4 regions of the Streptomyces sp. NPDC005878 genome follow, and region 3 is predicted to be linked to each of the others. Evidence: riboswitches for the same ligand, from Rfam matches in the RefSeq annotation. Region 3 holds a riboswitch; each other region holds the start of a gene.

Region 1 (5,400 bases), on a different contig from region 3:
TGTCGCCCCGCGCCTGCGCGACCTGCGCCGCCGCCGGGGCCTCACCCTGGAGGCCGCCGCCCCGCGGGCCGGTCTCTCGCCGGCGCACCTCTCCCGCCTGGAGACGGGCGCCCGCCAGCCCTCGCTGCCGATGCTGCTGGCGCTCGCCCGTACCTACGGTACGACCGTCTCGGAGCTGCTGGGCGAGATGCCGCCCGGGCGCGAGCCCGTCATCCGGGGCGGCCGGGCCGAGCCCGCCGAGGCCGACGGCTGGACCTACCACCGGGCCGGGCACCCAGGCCGCGCCATGCAGGCCCTGCGCGTCGAGGTCCCGTACGGCACCCAGCGCGAGCTCGTCCGCGTCCACCCGGGCGAGGAGTGGCTGCACGTCCTGTCCGGGCGGCTGCGGCTCACCCTGGGCGACGCCACGCACGAACTCGACCCCGGCGACAGCGCGCACTTCGACTCGCTCACCCCGCACCGGATCTCCGCCGTCTCGCCCGGCGGGGCCGCGTTCCTGTTCGTCCACACCCTGCTCCAGAGCCCCGATCCGCACCCGCACCATCCGCACGGCTGAGAGGTACGACATGTCGCAGAACCAGGAACGGTCCGGCGTCGACACCCGGGAGACGAAGTTCCCCCGGGGTCTCGTGGTCCGGCTGTTCGCCTATCTGATCGCGGGCCACATCTTCGCGGCCTTCCTCTACCTGCTGTTCACGGTCGGCAAGTGACCCGGCGCGCCCGTTAGACGGCGTCCTCGACCAGCCGCTCGCGCAGCCGCTCACGGGTCTCGGGGGAGAGCCCGAGGCCTTCGGAGAGGTAGCGCTCGGTGCTGCCCCAGGTCTCCTCGATGGTCTCGAAGGCCGCGTCGAGATAGCCGGCGCGGGCGTCGAAGAGGGGGTTGAGCAGCTCCACGACCTCGGTGCTCAGGCCGGCGGGGGAGCTGTCGCTGCGGTGCATCTTGTAACGGCGGTGCGGGTCGTTGGACTTGAGGTAGTCGGCCTCGATGGCGTCGCGCTCGACGCCCACCGCGAGCAGCGCCACCGCGATGGACAGGCCCGCGCGGTCCTTGCCCGCCGCGCAGTGCATCAGGGCCGGGACGCTGTCCTCGGCGAGCGCGTGCAGCACCCGGCTGTGCTCGGCCGTGCGCTGCCGGATGATCGTGCGGTACGAGCGCGCCATCCGCTCGGCGCCCCGGCCGTCGGAGAGCACCGACCGCAGCTGGTTGATGTCGCCGTCGCGAACCATCTTCCAGAACTCCGCCCCGTCCGCCGGGTCCGTCAGCGGTATGTTCACGTTGCGCACCCCCGGCAGCTCCACGTCCGGGCCCTCCAGCTTCTGGTCCGCCGCGTTGCGGAAGTCGAAGACGGTGTGCAGGCCGAGCGAGGCGAGGAAGGCCGCGTCCTGCGCGGTCGCGTGGGCGAGGTGGCCGCTGCGGAAGAGCCGTCCGTACCGCAGCCGCCGGCCGGGCACGGTCGGCAGTCCGCCCACGTCACGGAAGTTGCGGACGCCGGAGAGCTCGGGTTCGGTCGAAGGGATCTGCGGAGTCTGCTGGGTCACGTTGGCTCCTGATGGGGGTCGAAAGAAGATCACGCCGCCTCGGTCCCGACGATACGACATGGGTTCCCGGGGCAATCATCTCGATCGTCTGGCCGGAATGCGACCCCTTCGCGCCCATTGCCCGCGCGATGTCCTGTCCCGAAGCCGGCGCCGCTGTTCGTGCCTGTGTGTACCTGTGCCGTACTGGGGCTCGGGATGCTCCGGACCGGGGGCGACGGGTGAGCCCGGCGGCTTTCCGGTCGCATCGGATCAAAACGGGCAGAGTGGGGCGATGGTGTGGGAGAGGGGTGAAGAGGGGCAGAACTTTCGACCTTATGGGGCGATTTGGTGGCCCCTGTCCATCTCCCGCTCGGCACAGGGGGATTACCCGTGAGCAGCGTCATATCCGTGACGTTCCGTGGTGGCGGCCCCGGATGAATTCCCCCGTCCGGCCGGGCCCGTTGGGAATGACGGTCGACGCAGGGTGACCGCGATTCCCGTAGGAATTCCCGGCCGGGAATGCCGAAGGGAAATCGGCACTTGTCGTGGCCCACCGGGCTCGCTTACGGTCACCGCAATCCGAGTGGACCGCCGAATCCTGCCACCGCTCGGAATCCGCACCCATCCACGCGTGGCAGGAGCGGGGGACCCAGGTAAGCGCCGTCCGGAATTCCGGCACGGCTCGGGGTGAAGCCGAAGCACCGTGACCGGTGCCCGGCCGGGCATCTCCAGCCCGAACCCGACAGCTCACCTCGCAGGCGCCGGAGAGGAATCCGCCATGCCCGCGAAGGGTAAGCACCGCCGTCCCAAGTCCAGCCCGATATCCCGGGGCATCGCCGCCGCCGGTACGGGTGGCGCCGCACTCGCCATCCCGCTGCTCGGCGCCACCGGCGCGCACGCCGCGGTGCAGACCGCCGCCCCCGCCACCGCGCCCCAGCAGGCCGCCCGCACCACCGGGACCCTCGCCGCCGCCGCGCCCCAGGCCGCCCCCACCACGTACAAGGTCAAGAGCGGCGACTGCCTCTCGCGGATCGCCGAGGACCACCGGCTCGGCAGCTGGCAGCGGCTCTACCGGGACAACCGCGAGGTCGTCGGCGCCGACCCGGCGCTGATCCGCCCGGGCATGAAGCTCGTGCTCGGCGCCAAGGCCAAGACCGGCGCGCCGCACGGGTCCGCCAGGACGACCACGCACGAGTCCGGCACGAAGGCGTCGACCCCCGCGCCCCGCACCCCGGCGCCGTCCTCGCCGGCCCCGGCCACGAACACCTCCACCACCACGGACCAGGGCTCCACCACCGCGGACCAGGGCTCCTCCACCGGCTTCCGCGCGCCGCTCGACAGCGTGAGCATCGGCACCCCGTACCGCATGGCCGGGTCCATGTGGTCCAGCGGCTACCACACCGGCGTCGACTTCGCGGCCGAGACCGGCACCACGGTCAGGGCCGTCGGCCCGGGCACGGTCGTCTCGGCCGGCTGGGGCGGCGCCTACGGCAACCAGGTCGTCATCCGGCACGCCGACGGCATGTACTCCCAGTACGCCCACTTCTCCCAGCTCTCCGTCTCGGCCGGGCAGACCGTGACCGCGGGCCAGCAGATCGGGCTCTCCGGCGCCACCGGCAACGTCACCGGCCCGCACCTGCACTTCGAGATCCGCACCACGCCCGACTACGGCTCGGACGTCGACCCGATCGCCTACCTCAGGCAGCAGGGCGCGGCTCTCTAAACGAAGCCGGCCGGCCCCGGTTTTGTCCGGTGGGCCGGAGGTATTCGGCGTATTCCCGCTGGGCGAAACTGACCGGGTGGTCTATATCACCCACCGTCAACCCCTCCTTACGGTCGCGTAGGTCACACCGGTAGGGGAAAGATATGGTCCCGTGGCAGACGATTCGAGATCATTCAACAGCGGTACGTTCGGGTCGTACACGGCGATCGGCGACAGCTTCACGGAAGGCGTCGGCGACCCCGGCCCGGACGGGGCGTTCGTCGGCTGGGCGGACAGGTTCGCCGTGCTACTGGCAGATCAGCGACCGGAGGGGGCCTTTCGCTACGCCAATCTCGCGGTCCGCGGCAGGCTCCTCGACCAGATCGTCGAGGAGCAGGTGCCGCGGGCCAAGGAACTCGCGCCCGACCTGGTGACCTTCTGCGCGGGGGGCAACGACATCATCCGGCCGGGCAGTGACCCGGACGACGTGGCCGAGCGCTTCGAGCGCGCGGTCGCGGACCTGAAGAGCACGATCCCGACGGTGATGGTGACCACCGGGTTCGACACGCGCGGGGTGCCGGTCTTCAAGCATCTGCGCGGCAAGGTGGCGACGTACACCGCGCACGTGCGCTCCATCGCGGACCGCTACGGGTGCCCGGTGCTCGACCTGTGGTCGCTGAAGTCCGTGCAGGACAGGCGGGCGTGGGACGGCGACCGGCTCCACCTGTCGCCCGAGGGGCACACCCGGGTCGCGCTGCGCGCCGCCCAGGTGCTCGGGCTCGCGGTGCCGGCCGACCCGGACCAGCCGTGGCCGCCGCAGCCGCCGCGCGGCACCCTGGAGGTGCGGCGCGACGACATCCAGTGGGCGCGCGAGCACCTGGCGCCGTGGATCGGGCGACGGCTGCGGGGCGAGAGCTCGGGCGACCACGTGGAGCCCAAGCGCCCCGATCTGCTGCCCCTCTGACGGGGCATCAGCCCAGTCGGCCCTCCGTGGGCCGACGGCGTCACCGACGGACCGCCCCGAGGGCGGCGCCCGCACGGCTCAGCCGTGCAGCAGCTTCCGCTCCGTCTCCGGGTCCAGTCCGACCCGGGGGCGGTCCGGCCGCTGCGGCGCCTCGCCGCCGAGGGACCCGAGCCACGCCCAGGTGTCGGCGACCGTCTCCTCGACGGGCCGGCAGTCGAGCCCCGCCAGCACGGCCTTCCACACGTTCGAGCCGTGCATCGTGTCGTGCAGCTCACCCGGCGGAATCCACACCGGCAGATGGTTCCAGGGCTCGACCCCGGCGGCCAGGATCGGCTCCGGGTCCGTCCAGCGCAGCTCCGCGCCGCCGCCGGTGACCCGCGCACACGCGTCGAGCAGCTCGCCCATGGTGGTGTGGTCCGGCGGGCAGACCAGGTTGTAGGGCCCGCAGAGCCCGAAGTCGGCGGCGCTCACGATCCACTCCGCCAGGTCCCGGACGTCGATGAACTGCACCGGAAGACCGCGCGGCCCCGGCGCGAGCACCTCACCGCCGCGCGCCATGCGCCCCAGCCACCACGGCAGCCGCCCGATGTTCTCGTACGGGCCGAGGATCAGCCCGGCGCGCACCAGCAGCGAGCGGTCGGGGCCGAACTCCCGCACCGCGGCCAGCTCGCCGCCGCGCTTGGCCTGCGCGTACGCCACCTCGCCCTCGGCGTCCGGCGACCCGTCGACCAGCGGCGCGCCCTCGTCCGCCCCGGCCGGGACCGGGTACGCGTACACGGAACGGCTCGACACGTACACGTACCGGGCGGCGCGGCCCTCCGCCAGCAGCCGGGCGGCGTCGCGGACCGCCGAGGGCGCGCCCGACCAGGTGTCCACCACCACGTCCCAGCGGCCGTCGGCCAGCGCCGCCAGACCGTCCTCGGCCGTCCGGTCGCCGAGGAGCGCCCGCACTCCGGCGGGCGGCTCGTGGCGGCCCCGGTGAAAGACCGTCACCTCGTGCCCCCGCGCCACGGCGGATTCGGCCACGGCACGTCCGACGAACTCCGTACCACCCAGTATCAACAGCTTCATGGCCGCAACTCTGCCCGCTCGCAGGGGTCCTGAGAACAGCTCCATGCTGAGGGCGAAATCGCGACACCCACCGGGCCGTGCGGGCACGGCCGGCGGGGCGGGGTGCGTCAGGGGCGGTAGAGCCGGCCCGGCTCCGGAGCCGCGG
Region 2 (5,400 bases), on a different contig from region 3:
CGGAGGCGAGCGCCGAGTAGGGCACGGCGGCCAGACCCGAGCGGCCGGCGGTGTCCTGGAGGGTGCCCTCGTAGGTGTCGCGCGAGACCAGGTTGTAGTGCGGCTGGAGCGCGACGTACTTGGCCAGGCCCTCGCGGTCGGAGAAGTCCAGGGAGTCCTGGAGCCGCTCCGGGGAGATGTTGGAGGCGGCCACCGCACGCACCGTGCCGTCCTTGACCAGCTGGTCGAGGGCGGTGACGATCTCCTCGACGGGGACGGACTCGTCGTCGAAGTGCGTGTAGTACAGGTCGATGTAGTCGGTGCCGAGACGGCGCAGCGACTCCTCGGCGGCGGCCTTGATGGTGGGGGCCGCGAGCCCCTTGAACGAGGCGTGCGCGCCGCCCTTGGTGGCGATCACGACGTCCTCGCGGTTGCCGCGCGCCGCCAGCCACCTGCCGATGATCCGCTCGGACTCGCCGCCCTCGTTGCCCGGGGCCCAGGCCGAGTAGACGTCGGCGGTGTCCACGAAGTTGCCGCCCGCCTCCGTGTACGCGTCGAGCACCGCGAAGGAGGCGGCCTCGTCGGCGGTCCAGCCGAAGACGTTGCCGCCCAGGGCGAGCGGGAAGACGGACAGGTCGGAAGAGCCCAGGGGGCGCAGCGTGGTCATGGGGGGTGAACGGGCCGACGGGGCACGCCTATTCCGCGCCCCCGCCCGCCGGGCAGGCCCCCCTACGGGTTGAGGCCCTTCGACTGGAGCCACGCCATCGGGTCGACTCCCGTGCCGCCCGGGGTGTGCACCTCCAGGTGCAGATGCGGGCCCGTCACGTTACCGGTGGCACCGACGCGGCCGATCGTCTCGCCCGTCGACACCTTCTGCCCGGCGCCGACCGCGATGGAGGACTGGTGGCAGTACCAGAGCTCCGAGCCGTCCTCCAGCTCGATCACCGTGCGGTAGCCGTACGAGCCGGACCAGCCCGCCGACTTGACCGTCCCGCCGTGGACCGCCTTGAGCGGGGTGCCGGTGGGCGCGGCGAAGTCGAGGCCGGTGTGGTGGCCGGAGGACCACATCGAACCGGCTTGGCCGAAGGTGGAGGTGATCGTGTACGAGGCGACCGGGAGCGAGTAGCTCTTGGCCAGCTCGGCCAGCCGCTCCTCCTCGGCCTTCTTCGCGGCGGCCTCCTCGGCGGCCTTCTTCTCGGCGGCCGCCTTCTGCTGGGCGGCGCTCTGCGCGGCCTTCGCCTCGGCCGCCGCCTGCTGGGCCGCGGCCTTCTCGGCGGACGCCTTCGCCTCGGCCTCGGCGCTGCTGCGCTGCTGCTCGGCCTGCTGGAGGATGCGGGCGCGCAGGGCCTCGCCCGCGCCGGTGGCGCCCTGTTCGGCCGCGGCCCGGGAGACGCCCGCCATGGTGAGGGGGGCGCTCGCGACGGCTCTGTCGGCCGCGGCCACGGGGGACGCGTCGGGCTTGTCGTCGCCCGCGATGCCGGTGATGAGCGCGCCCACGCCCGGCAGGGACTTCACATCGGGGAGATTGTCCGCGACGGAGTCGGGCAGGGATATGGAGACCGGCGGTTTGGTCTGCGCACTGGCCATGCCGCCCGCGCCGACGGCCGCGATGACGCCGACGCCGAGGACGGTGGAGCTGCGGGCGAGCCCGCCGCGCTGCTTGATCACGCGGTGCCGGCCGCGTACCGAGGAGACGGATTCCTCCGTGGGGTTCCACTCCTCCCACACCTCGGTGCCGCTGGGCGCGGGCCCGTACGGGGCGACGGGGGGAAGCGGCGGGGTGCCGAGGGCAGGCTCGTTGGACGCCACGGGGGCGCACTCCTTTCCTTCCTTCTCGCCTACCGGGTCAGCGGTGGGGGTTCCCCCTGCTCCTTGAGAGCTCGGGGGAGGGATCGGAGCAGGAAGGTCTCCTACGGGCACTTTTCGACGGTGCGAAGGTGCTCGATTCACCCCAAGGTGGTGGTTCCCCGGTTCCCTTGCGGAATTCGGCGCGTGCGCACGGTGCCGCCTCTACGACGGCTGGGACGACCGCGCTGCGTTATCGAACGTTAATAGACAGGCGGACCGGATTCCAAGCCGTTCCCCGTAATCCCCGGCGCCAGCGACTGATGGTCCGTCAAACCACGTGCGCTGGGGCGTCGTTCGGGCACGGACCGTCACGGAACCACCGGCACCGTCCGCCGCCGCGCCCCGGGCCGCCGCACCGCCAGCAGCGCCATGTCGTCGTTCGCGCCGCCGCCCGTATGCCTGCGCACATCGTCGACGAGCGCGTCCAGGAGCTGGTCCGGCCCCGGGAAGATCCGGCCGCGCAGCCGTTCGTGCGGGTCGTAGAAGACCCCGGGCGGCCGGGCCGAACGCGCCTCGGAGAGGCCGTCGGTGTAGAGGAGCAGCGTCGCCCCGAGCGGGAAGGGGTACGTGTCCGCCCGGTCCGGCCACACCCCGAGCTCCGCCATCCCCAGCGGCAGCGCGGGATCGGAGGGGGTGAGCGCGTCCAGCGCCCCGTCGGCGTGGAGCAGCAGCGGTTCGGGGTGGCCCCGGTTCACCAGGCGTACGGCCGTGGCGTCGCGCGGGATCTCGGCGAGCACGGCCGTGGTGAACCCCTCGAACGCGTCCAGGCCGTCGCGCCGGGTGCCCTCCCGGGCCAGCGCGCGCTCAAGGCGTCCGGCCACCGCCTCCAGCGTCTGCTCCTGCTCGGCCGCCTCCCGGAACGCCCCGATCACCACGGCCACCGCCTCGACCGCCTCAAGGCCCTTGCCCCGGACGTCCCCGACGACCAGGCGCACCCCGTACGGCGTGTCCTGGACGGCGAAGAGGTCCCCGCCGATGAACGCGCCGGCCTGCGCCGCCTCGTACCGCGCGGCCACCTGGAGGCCGCCGATCCGCTCGGCGGGCGTGGGCAGGACGGCGCGCTGGGCGGTCTCCGCGATGACCCGCGCCGAGGCCAGACGTTCGCCGCTGCGGCGCAGCATGCGGTTGGTGAGCAGGGCCAGCGCGCCGACGGTGGTGACGGTGAACAGCTCGCTGACCGCCTCCCCGGTGCTGGGGACGTCGTGGAGGTACTCGGTGAGGAGCACCGCCCCGACCGCCGAGGCGCCCGCGGCGGCGGTGCCCGCGGGGCCGAAGAAGGGGGCCGCGGTCAGCGGGACCGCGGCGAACAGGGCCGCCGCGGTGAGGTCGGGCGGTGTCGCCACGTCGAGGACGACCCCGGCGACCAACAGCAGCGCGGGCAGGGCGCGCACCAGGGCCGGACGCCGGGAGCCCTCCCGGCCGCCGCCGTCCGTTCGCTGCCGCACCTGTGCTCTCCCGCCCGTCCGCGGGGCCGCCGCCGTTCCCGGCGCCCCACTCAGGGTGCCGGGCCGGGCCGCCCGCCGCGAACGCTCCTCGGCCAACCGGGTGCGCCCGGGGCCCCTCAGTGCCGTTCGGCGCCGGTCGCGATCAGCCGCGCCCGGCATCTGCGGGGCCCGGCCCGGCCGTGGACGCAGGTCCCCCGGGCGTGGCGGCGGGCCGCCGGGCCGCCGTGGACGGTGGGGACGCCGCCCTTGGCGTGCGAGGGCGCGGAGATCCAGGGCGAGGCGGGCGACAGGGGCAGCGACAGCGGCAGGGAGAGGCACATCAGGAGCGCGCACAGGGCGAGGAACAGCGGCACCGCGGGCGCCTTGCGCCGCGTCGCCGCCCACAGCGGTCCGTCCATGTGCTCGCGCATGGCAATCGGGAGACTACTGTACGTACACGCGCCCGCGCGGGCCGTCGGGGAAATGCCGAAGGCCCGGCACATTCGCATGTGCCGGGCCTTCGGTCTTCAGTAGCGGGGACAGGATTTGAACCTGCGACCTCTGGGTTATGAGCCCAGCGAGCTACCGAGCTGCTCCACCCCGCGTCGGTAAACACAACTGTACGGCATCCCGGACGGTGCTCCGTACCGCTTTACGGACGGCTCCGCGCTCACGCCGACCAGTGCCCCCGCGAGGCGGCCAGCACGAAGCCCGGGCCGAAGCCGATGATGAGGCCGGACTGCCGGTCGCCGGGGGCCTGCGCGAAGGTGCGGGCCAGCACGTCGAGGACGGCCGAGCCGCCCAGGTTCCCGTTGGCGGCCAGGCTCGCCCAGGCGTGCCGCAGGGCGCCGTGGTCGCGGTCGCCGTCCAGGCCGAACCCGGCGGCGGCGTCCTGGAGGACCCGGGGCCCGCCGGGGTGGACGACCGCGAACTCCAGGGCCCTGCCGCTGCCGCCGAGCCAGGCGCGTACGGCGGGAAGGCTGTCGTTGAGCGAGGTGGTGGCGGCGGTCGTGGAGTCGAAGTGCAGTCCGGCGCCCGAGAGGCGGCCCCGGTAGCGGTCGAGGCTGTCGGGCAGGACGTACTCGAAGGTGTCCTCGATGACGAAGCTGGGCCCGCTCCAGGCCGGGGTGTCCGAGACGACGACGGCGCCCGAGCCGTCCCCGAAGAGCACCTTGTAGATCATCGACTCCCGGCTGGTGTCGGTGTGGTTGTACGTGGCCGTCGACAGGCACTCCGCGACGACGACCAGCACGTGCGAGCCCGGGTGGGCGGCGATGTCCTGGTGGGCCCTGACCAGGCCGTGCGCACCGCCCGCGCAGCCGACGGTCGCCATCGGGACACGACGGACGTCCGGGCGCAGGCCGAGTTCCCGGACGAGGGCGACGTCGAGGGAGGGCACGGTCCAGGAGGTGGTGTGGCTGGTGATCAGGCAGTCGATGTCGTCGGGGGCGAGGCCGGCGTGGACCAGGGCCCGCCGCCCGGAGCGGACCGCGAGCCCCAGGGCGTCCTCGTACCCCGCTCTGTTGCGCTCCTCGACCGTGGCATTTCCAGCCACGGTCGGGGCGTGCAGCGGGCGGGTGAAACGACGGGTGCGGACGGTGGTCGCCCGGGCGATCCGCAGGTGCGCCTCCAGCCGCGGCCGGTCGGGGTTGGCCCGCCGGATGTCCGCGCAGATCTCGTCCGTGGCGATGACGTGGTCCGGCAGGACGACGGCCGGGAGGGCTATGTGAGCGGGCACGAGTGGGCTCCCTCGGAGGGCCGGAGGACGAGAGCTCAACTTAACTGAGACGGCTGGAATTCGTCCCTGGAAAGGGGCGGGGAGCTCAGCCGGAGGGAGTCGTTCCGAGGGGGTCCAGCGAGCCGGTCACGCCGGTCGCGCGCTCAGCTCGTCAGCGGCGCGCTCAGCACCGGGTGACGGCTCACGAGGGAGGCGCCCGGGGTGTAGAGGAGCAGCATCACCCGGGCCCCGGGCGAGGTGACGGGCTCGGCCACACAGGTGGTGACCCAGCCGGGCCCGTACCGGCTGTGGCGGATGGGCCGCTCCGAGCCGTCCGGGTACGGGATCGGGGTGTCGCCCGCCTCCCGGTAGAGCGGACCGGCGACCGGGTCGGCCTGCACGTCGGCCTCCAGGCGCCGCAGCTCCGCGTGG
Region 3 (5,400 bases):
TGGGGTGCGGACGGGAGCCCCTGCGCCTTCTGGAACGCGTCGGCCGTCCGGTGCTCCGTCCAGGCGGCCGCGGCCCGGTCCCCCGCCACGGCCAGTCCCGCCGGCACCACGACGGCCACGGCGTACTTGCGCCATCCCCGCAGGGCCCGACCCGCCGCGGCACGCGCCTTCAGCACGGGGCCCCCTCCTCGGGGACGGGGTGCGCGCAGATGCCGCACGCGGCACGGAAGGCGCTCAGGAGCGGGGCGCGCAGCAGCTCGTCCGCCAGGTCCTGGCGCGCGGCGACCGTGCTGACCAGGCCGGTCACGGCCAGCTGCGCCCGGACCGTGCCCGCCATGTCGTCCGCGTCCGCGAAGGCGGCCAGAGTCTCCGTGCGGTGGTCGCCCAGATCCCCCAGGCCCGCCACTCCGGCGAGCACGCCGGGCAGCACCGGCAGCCCGGAGTTGAAGAGCAGGGCGAGCCGGGAGCGGTGGCGCAGCGCCAGATCGACCAGATCGGCCGAGGCCCGCAGCTGCCGTTCGGACCCCTGCGGCAGGGCGCCCCAGGTGGCCCGGAGCGCGGCGAACTCGGTGAGGGGGCCGATGAGCGTCGCGGCGAGCAGTCGTTCCTTGGAGGGGAAGCGGTGCAGCAGCCCGGTCTTCGAGTAGCCGACCCGGTCCGCGATCTCCTGGACGGAGGTGCCGAGGTACCCCTGGGCGGTGAAGAGCGCGGCGGCGGCCTCGACGATCTCCGCGTCGAGTTCGGCGCGCGTCGGGCGTGGCATGCGGTCCTCCCCTGGCCTGGTCACGCCACCGTAACAGACCATCTGGTCCTGGATGGACCAGATGGTCCGGCGGCTGCCGGCGGTGTGCGGCGGGGAGGTTTCCGCCGGTCGGCGGGCTTTCGTCAGTACGGACCGTTGACGTTGTCGATCGAGCCGTACGTCTTCGCCGCGTAGTTGCACGCGGCGACGATGTTGGCGACGGGGTCGTAGCTGTCCGTCGACGTACCGGGCACGTGGAAGGCCTGGAAGGTGGGGTCGATGACCTGGAGGAGGCCCTTGGAGGGGGTGCCGGCGACGGCGTTGGAGTCCCAGTTGTTGATGGCGAAGGGGTTGCCCGACGACTCCCGCATGACGTTGCGGTAGATGCCGTCGTAGGAGCCGGGGATGCCGTGCTGGGCCATGATGTCCAGCGACTGCCGGATCCAGCCGTCCAGATCGTTGCCGTACGTCTTCGCCACGGCGGCGGTCGCCTGCTGCGGCGGCGTACCCGTCCGCGCCGAACGGTCGGCCCGGGCCGGGGTGGCGGGGCGGTCGGCGGACGCGGCCTTCGCCTTCTTGCCCACCGCCAGCCGGAGGCCGGGGTGGATCAGCGCCGGGTTGCCGCCGATGGCCTGGCGGTTGTCCTTGTAGAGCCTCTTCCAGCCGCCGCTCACGTCGAGGTCGTGGGCGATCTTGGAGAGGGTGTCCCCGGCGACGACGGAGTAGGTCGTCGGGGCCGCCTTCGCCGCACCGGGCTTCTGCGCCACGATCGGCTTGGCGGACACGGCGCCCTTGGCGGCGACGGCGGGAGCGGCTTTCGGGGCGGCGGCGTGGGGGGCGGCCGAGGGTGCGGCACCCGCGCTCGTCGCGCCGATCACCGGAATGATGAGCGCGGCGCCGCCCGTGCCCGCGGCGGCGATGCCCCGGGTCAGGCTGCTGGACTTGGGGCGGCGGTGCTTACCCTTTGCAGGCATGGCGAATTCCTCTCCTTCGCCTGCGAGGTGAGCTGTCGGGTTCGGGCGAGAGCTGCCCGGCCGCGCTGCGCGCGGCTTCACCCCGAGCCGTTCCGTCCTCCGGATCCGGCGACTACCTGGGTCCCCCGCTCCTGCCTTTTCGTGTGTGGGAGGTTTCCGGACAGCGGCAGGATTCGGCGGTCCATCCGGATTTGAGCGAGACCGTAATCGAATGGGACCGGCGGAAACAAGAGCGTGAATTCATTCCGGTATCGGAGAGAAAGATCCATCGGCGCCGGGGATACGGGCACCCTTCTGCCCGTATCCCCAACTCGCCTTCCACGCAACGGAATGAGCGCATCACCCTCGCCCGCACGCCGGGGCCCGAAGTGACCCACTTCACTTCTTCCGCGGCCTTGGAGAGGGATTCCTGCGCGCTCCCCAGAAGAATGAACGGGCGTCGGCGGCGCCCAAAAGAAAAGCTAAGCCCCTTTATCATTCCCAATGAATAGATTGACGACATAGGAACGAAACAGGGCGTCCGCCGTCCATTTCGGACATCTAGGCGGACAGTGCCGACGGCGTCTCCAGCAGGGCCGTCTCCTCGTCGGTGAGCCGGAGCCCGCCCGCGGCCACGTTCTCCACCAGGTGGTCCGGGTTGCCCGTGCCGGGGATCGCCAGCACGTGTTCGCCCTGCCGGAGCGTCCAGGCGAGACGGACCTGTGCGGGTGTCGCACCGTGCGCGCGGGCGACCGCGAGGACCGCCTCGCTCTCCGCGCCGCCCGCCTGCCCGGCGCCGCTCTCGCGCCCTTCGCCCGCGATGGCGAAGAACGGGACGAACGCGATGCCCTGCTCGCCGCAGAGCCGCAGCACCTCGTCGGAGCCGGTCCGCCTGCTGTCCAGGCCGTACCGGTTCTGCACACAGACCACGGGCGCGATCGCCTGGGCCTCCGCCAGATGCTCGGGGCCGATGTTGGAGATGCCCAGGTGGCGGATGAGGCCGGCCTCACGCAGCTCGGCCAGGGCGCCGAAGTGCTCGGCGAGCGAACCGGGCCCGTTCAGGCGCAGGTTGACCACGTCGAGGTGGTCGCGGCCGAGCTGGCGCAGGTTCTCCTCGACCTGGCCGCGCAGGCGTTCCGGGGTGGCCCAGGGCAGCCAGGCGCCGGACGCGTCGCGCCCCGGGCCGACCTTGGTGACGATGACCAGATCGTCCCGATAGGGCGCGAGCGCCCGGTTGATGAGTTCGTTGGCGGAACGGAGCCGGGAGAAGTAGAAAGCCGCGGTGTCGATGTGGTTGACGCCCAGTTCGACCGCGCGCCGCAGCACGGCGAGGGAGCGCTCGCGGTCGCTCGGCGTACCGAGGTCGAATGCGGCGCTCCCGGTGAGGCGCATCGCGCCGAATCCCAGGCGGTTGACCGACAGGTCACCGAGTTTCCAGGTGCCTGCGGCCGCCGCGTGGATCGTCTCCGTAGTCATGATCGCAGTCTGTCATCAGGACCGGCGCGAACGGAACGCCCCGACTCGGAGAACTGCGCGGCCCACGCGGACTGTGAACAGTCCACGGCCTCAACGCACTCAATGCGCCGAACGGGCTCGCGCACTGGGCGGAAAGGCGCGCCGGGGGAGAATTCTTCGCGATATCACCTTCACCGGCACCCCTTTCGATGTCAGCCCGCCGCTTTCCCCCTTCAACATTCCGCACAAGTGCGCCTGCCCGTTCTCCTTGCCCCTTGGATTCACGCCAACACAATGGGGCGGTAAGGGAAGTGTTTACTCCGCCCGCCACAGCGCGGGCACGTTCGGCGGCTCCCAGCCGGGCTGGGCGGTGTGTGCCTGAAGGCAGACGTAGCCGCGTCCGCCGTAGCCGGCGCGGTCGCCCGAGCGGTAGGAGGTGCCGACGGACCAGGTGGTTCCGGGGGGCGGGCCGGTGGGCGTGGGGGTCGGTGACGGCGACGGCGACTGGGCCACGTCCAGGACGAAGTCGAACGCCGCCTCCTTCGCGCCGCCCGCGTCCCGAACGGTCATCAGCAGCCGTGCGTCGAAGAGCGAGTCGGTGTTGTTGCGCGGCTCGCCGGGGAAGTAGAGCTGGGTGGTGAGCACCGGCCGGCCGGGCGCCTGCGCCTTCACGTGGATGTGGCGGGTGCGGCCGGGGTAGAGGCCCGGCACGATGGTGGTGAGGGTGAACGCTCCCCGGGCGTCCGTGTACTGGTGCCCGCGGAGGCGGAAGCCGGTGTTGTCGTAGGCGCCGTTGGTGTCGGCCTGCCAGAAGTCGAGCAGGACGCGTGACAGCGGCAGGCAGGCCCGGCCGAAGACGTACCCGGTGACCGTGAGGCGGGTGCCGGGGGTGCCGGGCTCCAGGAGCGAGGTGCGCTCGGGGGAGTTCGGTTTGAAGTAGGGGCCCTCTGTCTGCTGGGGGGTGGGGTGGTCGCCGTCGTCGCACGCCGGGGTGAGCTGGGGGGCGGTGCCGGTGCCGGCGGTGCCACGGGCCAGGGCGGGCACCCCGGCCAGGGACACGGGCACGGCCACTGAGGCCGCGAGCGCTGCCCGCAGTACGGTCTTGCGGCTGGGCCGGGGCCGTCGGTCGGCGTCCGCGGACCGGTTCTGGTCACGCCGTGTCGCTTCGCTCTCGCCATCCATGGCTGCTCCTTGGGGGGAGGTGGGGACGGCTACGACGCTAGGCGGACGATCGGGTTCGGGCGATGGACGCGATGCGGTGGTCGTGGTGATAATCTCCGCCGCCGCGCCGGAAGTCGCCGGGGCTGGCGCCGGTCTCCCGGCGGAAGAAGCGGCAGAAGTAGGCGGGATCGGTGAACCCGACCCGGTTGGCAACCTGACGTACCGTCAACTCGGTGTGCAGGAGCAGCCGTTTGGCCTCGTGGGTGCGGGCCTGGCGGATGAGCTCACCGGGTGTGCGGCCGGTGGCCTCCTTCACGGCTTCGGTCAGATACCCCACGGACACGCCGATCCGGTCCGCGCACGCGCGCACGGACGACGGCAGGTCGTCGGCGCGCGCCACCAGGGCGGTGAACCGGCCCGCGACACCGTTCGCGCGGGCGACGTCCTGAGCGACGGCGGTCGCGGGCAGTCGCGCGGCCCGTACGAGCAGGACGTGCAGCAGCGCGCGCAGCACCCCGTGAAACCCCTCGGCCCCCGTGCGGTACTCCTCGTACATCTCCCCCACCAGCGAGGAGGTCCAGCTCTCGGCCTCCCGGTCCAGCTCCAGCCAGGGGCGGGGGCCGAGCCCGTGCAGCAGCGCGCGGTCGTCGGGGTGGTCGAGCAGGAAGTCCTCGGTGAAGAGGATCACCCACCCCTCGGGCCCGGCCGCGCACTCCCACTGGTGGACCTGCCCGGGGGCGATGACACACAGGTGCGGTGGGCGCAGCGGGAACCGGGCGAGATCGAGCACATGGGCGCCGGCGCCGCCGGTGATGTGCACGATCTCGTAGAAGGTGTGCCGGTGGGGGAAGTCGGCGCGGGACATCGCGCCGATGGTGTCGAAGGTGCCCATGGCGAACGGCAGCGCGTTGGGCATCGGCACCTCCAGCCGGTGCAACGGCGGCACCCCGCCCCCGTCCCCACACCCACCGGCCCCCGGCAACACAGCCGCCCCACGCATCCACAACCCCCCACCTGGCCCGGACCAGCCAACGGTGAGCCTCACGATGACACGACCAGAAGAGATCCGGAACACCGCCGTTCGCGCCA
Region 4 (5,400 bases), on a different contig from region 3:
GGACCCGGAGCCGCGCCGCCGTCCCGGCGCACCGCGTGTCACCGCACTTCACGATCGGAGCCGCGGACCCGAATTCCGGGTCGCGGCTCCTTTCCTTTTCCCCGCGGGTGCGCCTCCGGCTTATGCGCCCGGTAACGCGGACCGGCCGGCCCCGCCCCCGCATTCCGTGCCGCTTTCGGGCAGCACGAATCCGCCCCGCCGAATCACCCCTTTGTATACGGCGACCTTGTTAAGCACGGACGCTCGCGGTGTTTACGGCATGTTGCGGGATCCTCACGTCCGCCGGGCGCCGCAGCCGATAGGCGGAAAACGCGCGTTCGGCGTGGCGGGCGGTCAGCGCCCGGGCCCGCTCGGCGTCCCCGCGGGCCAGCGCGTCCACGATCGCCCCGTGCTCCGCCCAGCACTCGGCGGGCAGGGCGGGCTGCCCCGCCTCGTACATCCACGTGATCTTGTGCCGCAGCTGGGTGAGCAGCGCGATGAGGCCGGGGCTCCCCGAGGCCTGGGCGAGCGTCTCGTGGAACCAGACGCCCAGCGAGCGCAGATCCTCGCCCTGGCCCCGCCTAACGCGGTCCTGGCCGAGCCTGACCAGGCCGCGCAGCACCTTCAGATGGGCCTCGGTGCGCCGGGCGGCGGCGCGCGAGGCGGCCAGCGGCTCCAGCAGGGCGCGCAGTTCGAGCAGATCGGCCGCCTCCTGCTCGGTCGGCTCCGCGACACAGGCCCCGGCGTGCCGGCGCGTGGTGACGAACCCCTCGGACTCCAGCGTGCGCAGCGCCTCGCGGACCGGGACGCGGGAGACTCCGTACCGCCGTGCGAGCACTTCCTCGGTGAGCCGGCTGCCGCGTGCGAAGAGCCCCGCGACGATGTCGTCGCGGATTGCCGTGCATACCGATTGCGCGGGAATGCGCATGACCGAACCTCCGCCTTAATCCCCGCGAAACGCGGTCGATCGACGCCTGTTCGGCGACTCTATTCCAGCGTCTGTTAATTCCCGGTGACGTGCCGTGGGCCATGCATATCTTTTGGCCACGGGCGGGTGCGCGCGCCGGACGGCATGCCGAAGCCCCCGGCGCGATACGCCGGGGGCTTGCGGTTTCGGATGCGGGGGCGTCCGGGTCAGACGTTGACGCCGTGCGAGCGCAGATACGCGATCGGGTCGATGTCCGAGCCGTACGACTCGCCGGTGCGGGCCTCGAAGTGGAGGTGCGGGCCGGTGGTGTTGCCGGTGTTGCCGGAGAGGGCGATCTGCTGGCCCGGCTCGACGCGCTGGCCGACGTACACCCCGATGGACGAGAGGTGGCCGTACTGCGTGTACGTGCCGTCGTTCATCCGGATCACGATGTTGTTGCCGTAGGCGCCGCCCCAGCCCGCCTCGACGACGGTGCCCAGGCCGACCGCGTGCACCGGGGTGCCCTCGCCCGCGTGGAAGTCGATGCCGGTGTGGCTGCCGGAGGACCAGATCGAGCCGCCGGTCTTGTAGCCGGTGGAGACGTAACCGCCGTCGATCGGGGCGACGAAGGAGTTGAGGCGCTTGCGCTCGGCCTCGCGGGCGGCGCGCTCCCTGGCCTCGCGCTCCTCCTTGGCCTTCGCCTCGGCCTTGCGCTTCGCCTCGGCGGCGGCGCGGGCCTTGTCGGCGGCGTGCTGCTGGGCGGCGGCCTGGGCGTCGATCCGCTCGGCGAGGGAGTCACCGATCACGATGGCCTGGGTGATGCCGGTGTCCTCGACCGAGGCGGCGGCGGGCGCCGAGCTGTCGGCGGCCATGGCCGGGGAGGCGAGGGTGCCCACGACTCCGGCGGTGGCGAGGGTGGCGATGCCCGCTATGTTCGCGCTCTTGCGCGACACGGCGCTGGGCCGACGGTGCTTCCCGGTGGCACGGGTGAACGCCATGGAGAGGCGGGTTCCTTTCCTTCCATCTCGCCTACCGGGTTAGCTGACGGGTTCGGAGCTGGAAGGTCTCCTACGGGCCCCTCCGCGGGCGGAGGCGTCCGATTCACCCCAGGGACTGAGTGGGTCCCCGGCTCCCCTGGCTCGCGCCAGTTGGGGACTCGGCGATGGCTGTCCGGTGCCGCGGCTGCGACGGGTGGTGACGGACAGCCGGACTGACGCTAGACGGCTGATCTTTCAATCACCAAACAGACGCGTCATTTTGTAGCGCACGCCACATGACAGACAGGCAACCTCCCCAACAAAACGGACATACAGGGGGACCCCGGCGGCCTCTCGGCCACCGGGGTCCTCACCCGTCCCGTCCGCCCGTCTTCGGCGGACGGCCCAATCAGCCCGCCACTACGGTGACTTCGCCGATTCCCAGGGCCTTGACGGGCTCCGCGATCTGTGCCGCGTCCCCGACGAGGACCGTCACCAGGCGGTCCACCGGGAAGGCGCTGACGACCGCCGCCGTGGCCTCCACGGTGCCGGTGTCGGCCAGGCGCGCGTACAACTGCGCCTGGTAGTCGTCCGGGAGGTGCTGCTCGACCTGGTCGGCCAGCGTCCCGGCGACGGCGGCGGCCGTCTCGTACTTCAGCGGGGCCACGCCCACCAGGTTCTGCACGGCCGTCTCGCGCTCGGCGTCGTCGAGCCCCTCGGCGGCGAGCTTGCGCAGCACCGTCCACAGGTCGTCCAGGGCCGGGCCCGTGTTGGGCGTGTCCACCGAGCCGCTGATGGCGAGCATGGCGGCGCCGGTGCCCTCCGGGCCCGAGCGCAGCACCTGGCCGTACGAGCGCACTCCGTAGGTGTAGCCCTTCTCCTCGCGCAGGACACGGTCCAGGCGGGAGGTGAGCGTGCCGCCCAGGCAGTACGTCCCGAGGACCTGGGCCGGCCAGACGCGGTCGTGGCGGTCCGGGCCGATCCGGCCGATCAGGAGCTGCGTCTGGACGGCGCCGGGCCGGTCGACGATGACCACGCGACCGGTGTCGTCGGCGGTGACCGGGGGCATCGGGCGCTCCTCGGCCGGATGGCCGGTCCAGGCGCCCAGGGTGTCCGCCAGGACCGCGTCCAGGTCGGTGGCGCCCAGGTCGCCCACGACCACGGCGGTGGCCGCGGCGGGCCGTACGTACGCCTCGTAGAAGGCCCGTACCGCCGCCGCGTCGATCCGCGCCACGGTCTCCTCGGTGCCCTGGCGCGGGCGCGACATGCGCGCACTGGCCGGGAAGAGCTCGCGGGAGAGCTGCTGGGCGGCGCGGCGCGCCGGGTTGGCCAGCTCGTGCGGGATCTCGTCGAGGCGGTTGCGCACCAGGCGGTCGACCTCGGCGTCGGCGAAGGCGGGGGCCCGCAGCGCCTCGGCGAGCAGCCCGAGCGCCTTGGGGAGCCGGGAGACCGGCACCTCCAGGGAGACCCGCACGCCCGGGTGGTCCGCGTGCGCGTCCAGGGTGGCGCCGCAGCGCTCCAGGTCGGCGGCGAACTCCTCGGCGGAGCGCTTGTCGGTGCCCTCGGAGAACGCGCGCGCCATGATCGTGGCGACGCCGTCCAGGCCCGCCGGCTCGGCGTCCAGCGGGGCGGCGAGGAAGATCTCGACGGCCACGACCTGCTGGCCGGGGCGGTCGCAGCGCAGCACGGTCAGCCCGTTGGGCAGGGTGGAGCGGCCGGGGGCGGGGAAGGCCCAGGGGCGCGCGGTGCCGGCGGCGGGCCGGGGGTGGAACTGCATGGTCACGCCGGTGTCGCTCACTGCTCTGCTCCCTCTGCGTCGGCGTCGGCCGCCTCGTCTGCCTCTGCGGTGGTCGGCTCGTAGACCAGCACCGCCCTGTTGTCCGGGCGCAGGGTGGCCCGCGCCACGTCCCGCACCTCCTCGGCCGTGATGTCGAGGACCCGGTCGACGGCGGTCAGCGCGAGCTGGGGGTCGCCGAACAGCACCGCGTACCGGCAGAGTTCGTCGGCGCGGCCCGCGACCGTGCCGAGCCGGTCCAGCCACTCGCGCTCCAGCTGGGCCTGGGCGCGCTCCATCTCCTCGGCCGTGGGGCCCTCTTCGGCGAACCGGGCGAGCTCCTCGTCCACGGCCGACTCGATGTCGGGGACGTCGACGCCGCCGGACGTCTTCACGTCCAGCCAGCCGAGCGAGGGGGCGCCGGCCAGGCGCAGCAGGCCGAATCCGGCCGCGACCGCGCTCTGGTCGCGGCGGACCAGGCGGTTATGGAGGCGGGAGGACTCGCCGCCGCCGAGGACGGTGAGCGCCAGGTCCGCCGCGTCGCACTCGCGGGTGCCGTCGTGCGGCAGCCTGTAGGCGGCCATCAGGGCGCGCGCGGGCACGTCCTCGTGGACGACCTCGCGCAGCTGCTCGCCGATCACGCCGGGCAGGGTGCCGTCGCGCGGCGGCTGCTTGCCGTCGTGGGAGGGGATGGAGCCGAAGTACTTCTCGATCCAGGCGAGCGTCCGCTCGGGGTCGATGTCGCCGACGACCGACAGCACCGCGTTGTTCGGCGCGTAGTACGTACGGAAGAAGGCGCGCGCGTCCTCCAGGGTCGCCGCGTCCAGGTCGGCCATGGAGCCGATCGGCGTGTGGTGGTACGGGTGGCCCTCCGGGTAGGCCAGCGCGGTGAGCTTCTCGAACGCCGTGCCGTAGGGCACGTTGTCGTACCGCTGGCGGCGCTCGTTCTTGACGACGTCGCGCTGGTTCTCCATGGACTCCTCGTCCAGGGCGGAGAGCAGCGAGCCCATGCGGTCGGCCTCCAGCCAGAGCGCGAGCTCCAGCTGGTGGGTGGGCATGGTCTCGAAGTAGTTGGTGCGCTCGAAGCTGGTGGTGCCGTTGAGCGAGCCGCCGGCTCCCTGCACCAGTTCGAAGTGGCCGTTTCCGTGGACCTGGTGCGAGCCCTGGAACATCAGGTGCTCGAAGAGGTGAGCCAGGCCCGTGCGGCCCTTGACCTCGTGGCGTGAGCCCACGTCGTACCAGAGGCAGACCGCGGCGACCGGGGTCAGGTGGTCCTCGGAGAGCACCACGCGCAGGCCGTTGGCCAGCCGGTGCTCGGTCGCTGTCAGGCCGCCGGAGCCGGCCTGGGCGGTGGCCGTGTGACCCATGGGCATGTACGTCCCTTCGATCGCGGTGAAGAAGTCCTGCCACTGTATGCAAGCGCACCGACACCTGGCGAAGTTCCCGGGTCGCGGTCGGCGTTGTCAGTGGGACGGTCCACAATGGTCGGCGTCAGCAGCAGACCTTGTTGGTGGTCGCTAAGAAGAACACGTTGGTGAAGGAGCCGCAGCCGCGATGGCCCGCCGCAGCACGAAGACCCCGCCGCCGGACGATTTCGAGGAGAAGATCCTCGACATCGACGTCGTGGACGAAATGCAGGGCTCCTTTCTCGAGTACGCCTACTCGGTGATCTACTCGCGGGCCCTGCCGGACGCCCGCGACGGCATGAAGCCGGTCCACCGCCGCATCGTCTACCAGATGAACGAGATGGGGCTGCGCCCCGA

What was found. A riboswitch is a leader RNA that binds a small molecule or an ion and turns the genes downstream of it on or off. The one in region 3 is predicted to bind cyclic di-AMP.
Positions count from the first base shown of each region.
Region 1: linked by a shared signal. The riboswitch ahead of ABZ404_RS12250 (LysM peptidoglycan-binding domain-containing M23 family metallopeptidase) and the one ahead of ABZ404_RS24505 (LysM peptidoglycan-binding domain-containing protein) in region 3 are both predicted to bind cyclic di-AMP.
Region 2: linked by a shared signal. The riboswitch ahead of ABZ404_RS17330 (M23 family metallopeptidase) and the one ahead of ABZ404_RS24505 (LysM peptidoglycan-binding domain-containing protein) in region 3 are both predicted to bind cyclic di-AMP.
Region 4: linked by a shared signal. The riboswitch ahead of ABZ404_RS16470 (M23 family metallopeptidase) and the one ahead of ABZ404_RS24505 (LysM peptidoglycan-binding domain-containing protein) in region 3 are both predicted to bind cyclic di-AMP.

Region 1 is NZ_JBEXWK010000006.1:3,672-9,071, forward strand. It holds gene ABZ404_RS12235 (helix-turn-helix domain-containing protein) at 1-556, shown strand, start outside; gene ABZ404_RS12240 (DUF6126 family protein) at 567-710, shown strand; gene ABZ404_RS12245 (tyrosine-protein phosphatase) at 724-1,539, opposite strand; cyclic di-AMP (ydaO/yuaA leader) riboswitch at 2,098-2,292, shown strand; gene ABZ404_RS12250 (LysM peptidoglycan-binding domain-containing M23 family metallopeptidase) at 2,297-3,241, shown strand; gene ABZ404_RS12255 (SGNH/GDSL hydrolase family protein) at 3,393-4,184, shown strand; gene ABZ404_RS12260 (NAD-dependent epimerase/dehydratase family protein) at 4,263-5,255, opposite strand; gene ABZ404_RS12265 (polysaccharide deacetylase family protein) at 5,363-5,400, opposite strand, start outside.
Region 2 is NZ_JBEXWK010000010.1:21,300-26,699, forward strand. It holds gene ABZ404_RS17325 (aldo/keto reductase) at 1-646, opposite strand, end outside; gene ABZ404_RS17330 (M23 family metallopeptidase) at 709-1,788, opposite strand; cyclic di-AMP (ydaO/yuaA leader) riboswitch at 1,800-1,980, opposite strand; gene ABZ404_RS17335 (PP2C family protein-serine/threonine phosphatase) at 2,136-3,272, opposite strand; gene ABZ404_RS17340 (hypothetical protein) at 3,389-3,682, opposite strand; tRNA gene ABZ404_RS17345 (tRNA-Met) at 3,783-3,856, opposite strand; gene ABZ404_RS17350 (PhlD) at 3,922-4,989, opposite strand; gene ABZ404_RS17355 (helix-turn-helix domain-containing protein) at 5,133-5,400, opposite strand, start outside.
Region 3 is NZ_JBEXWK010000018.1:30,194-35,593, reverse strand. It holds gene ABZ404_RS24515 (DUF2993 domain-containing protein) at 1-176, opposite strand, end outside; gene ABZ404_RS24510 (helix-turn-helix domain-containing protein) at 170-763, opposite strand; gene ABZ404_RS24505 (LysM peptidoglycan-binding domain-containing protein) at 886-1,716, opposite strand; cyclic di-AMP (ydaO/yuaA leader) riboswitch at 1,721-1,905, opposite strand; gene ABZ404_RS24500 (oxidoreductase) at 2,257-3,171, opposite strand; gene ABZ404_RS24495 (carbohydrate-binding protein) at 3,466-4,332, opposite strand; gene ABZ404_RS24490 (AraC family transcriptional regulator) at 4,370-5,311, opposite strand.
Region 4 is NZ_JBEXWK010000009.1:90,229-95,628, reverse strand. It holds gene ABZ404_RS16475 (GntR family transcriptional regulator) at 230-907, opposite strand; gene ABZ404_RS16470 (M23 family metallopeptidase) at 1,114-1,884, opposite strand; cyclic di-AMP (ydaO/yuaA leader) riboswitch at 1,898-2,058, opposite strand; gene ABZ404_RS16465 (pitrilysin family protein) at 2,273-3,640, opposite strand; gene ABZ404_RS16460 (pitrilysin family protein) at 3,658-5,010, opposite strand; gene ABZ404_RS16455 (DNA topoisomerase IV subunit A) at 5,192-5,400, shown strand, end outside.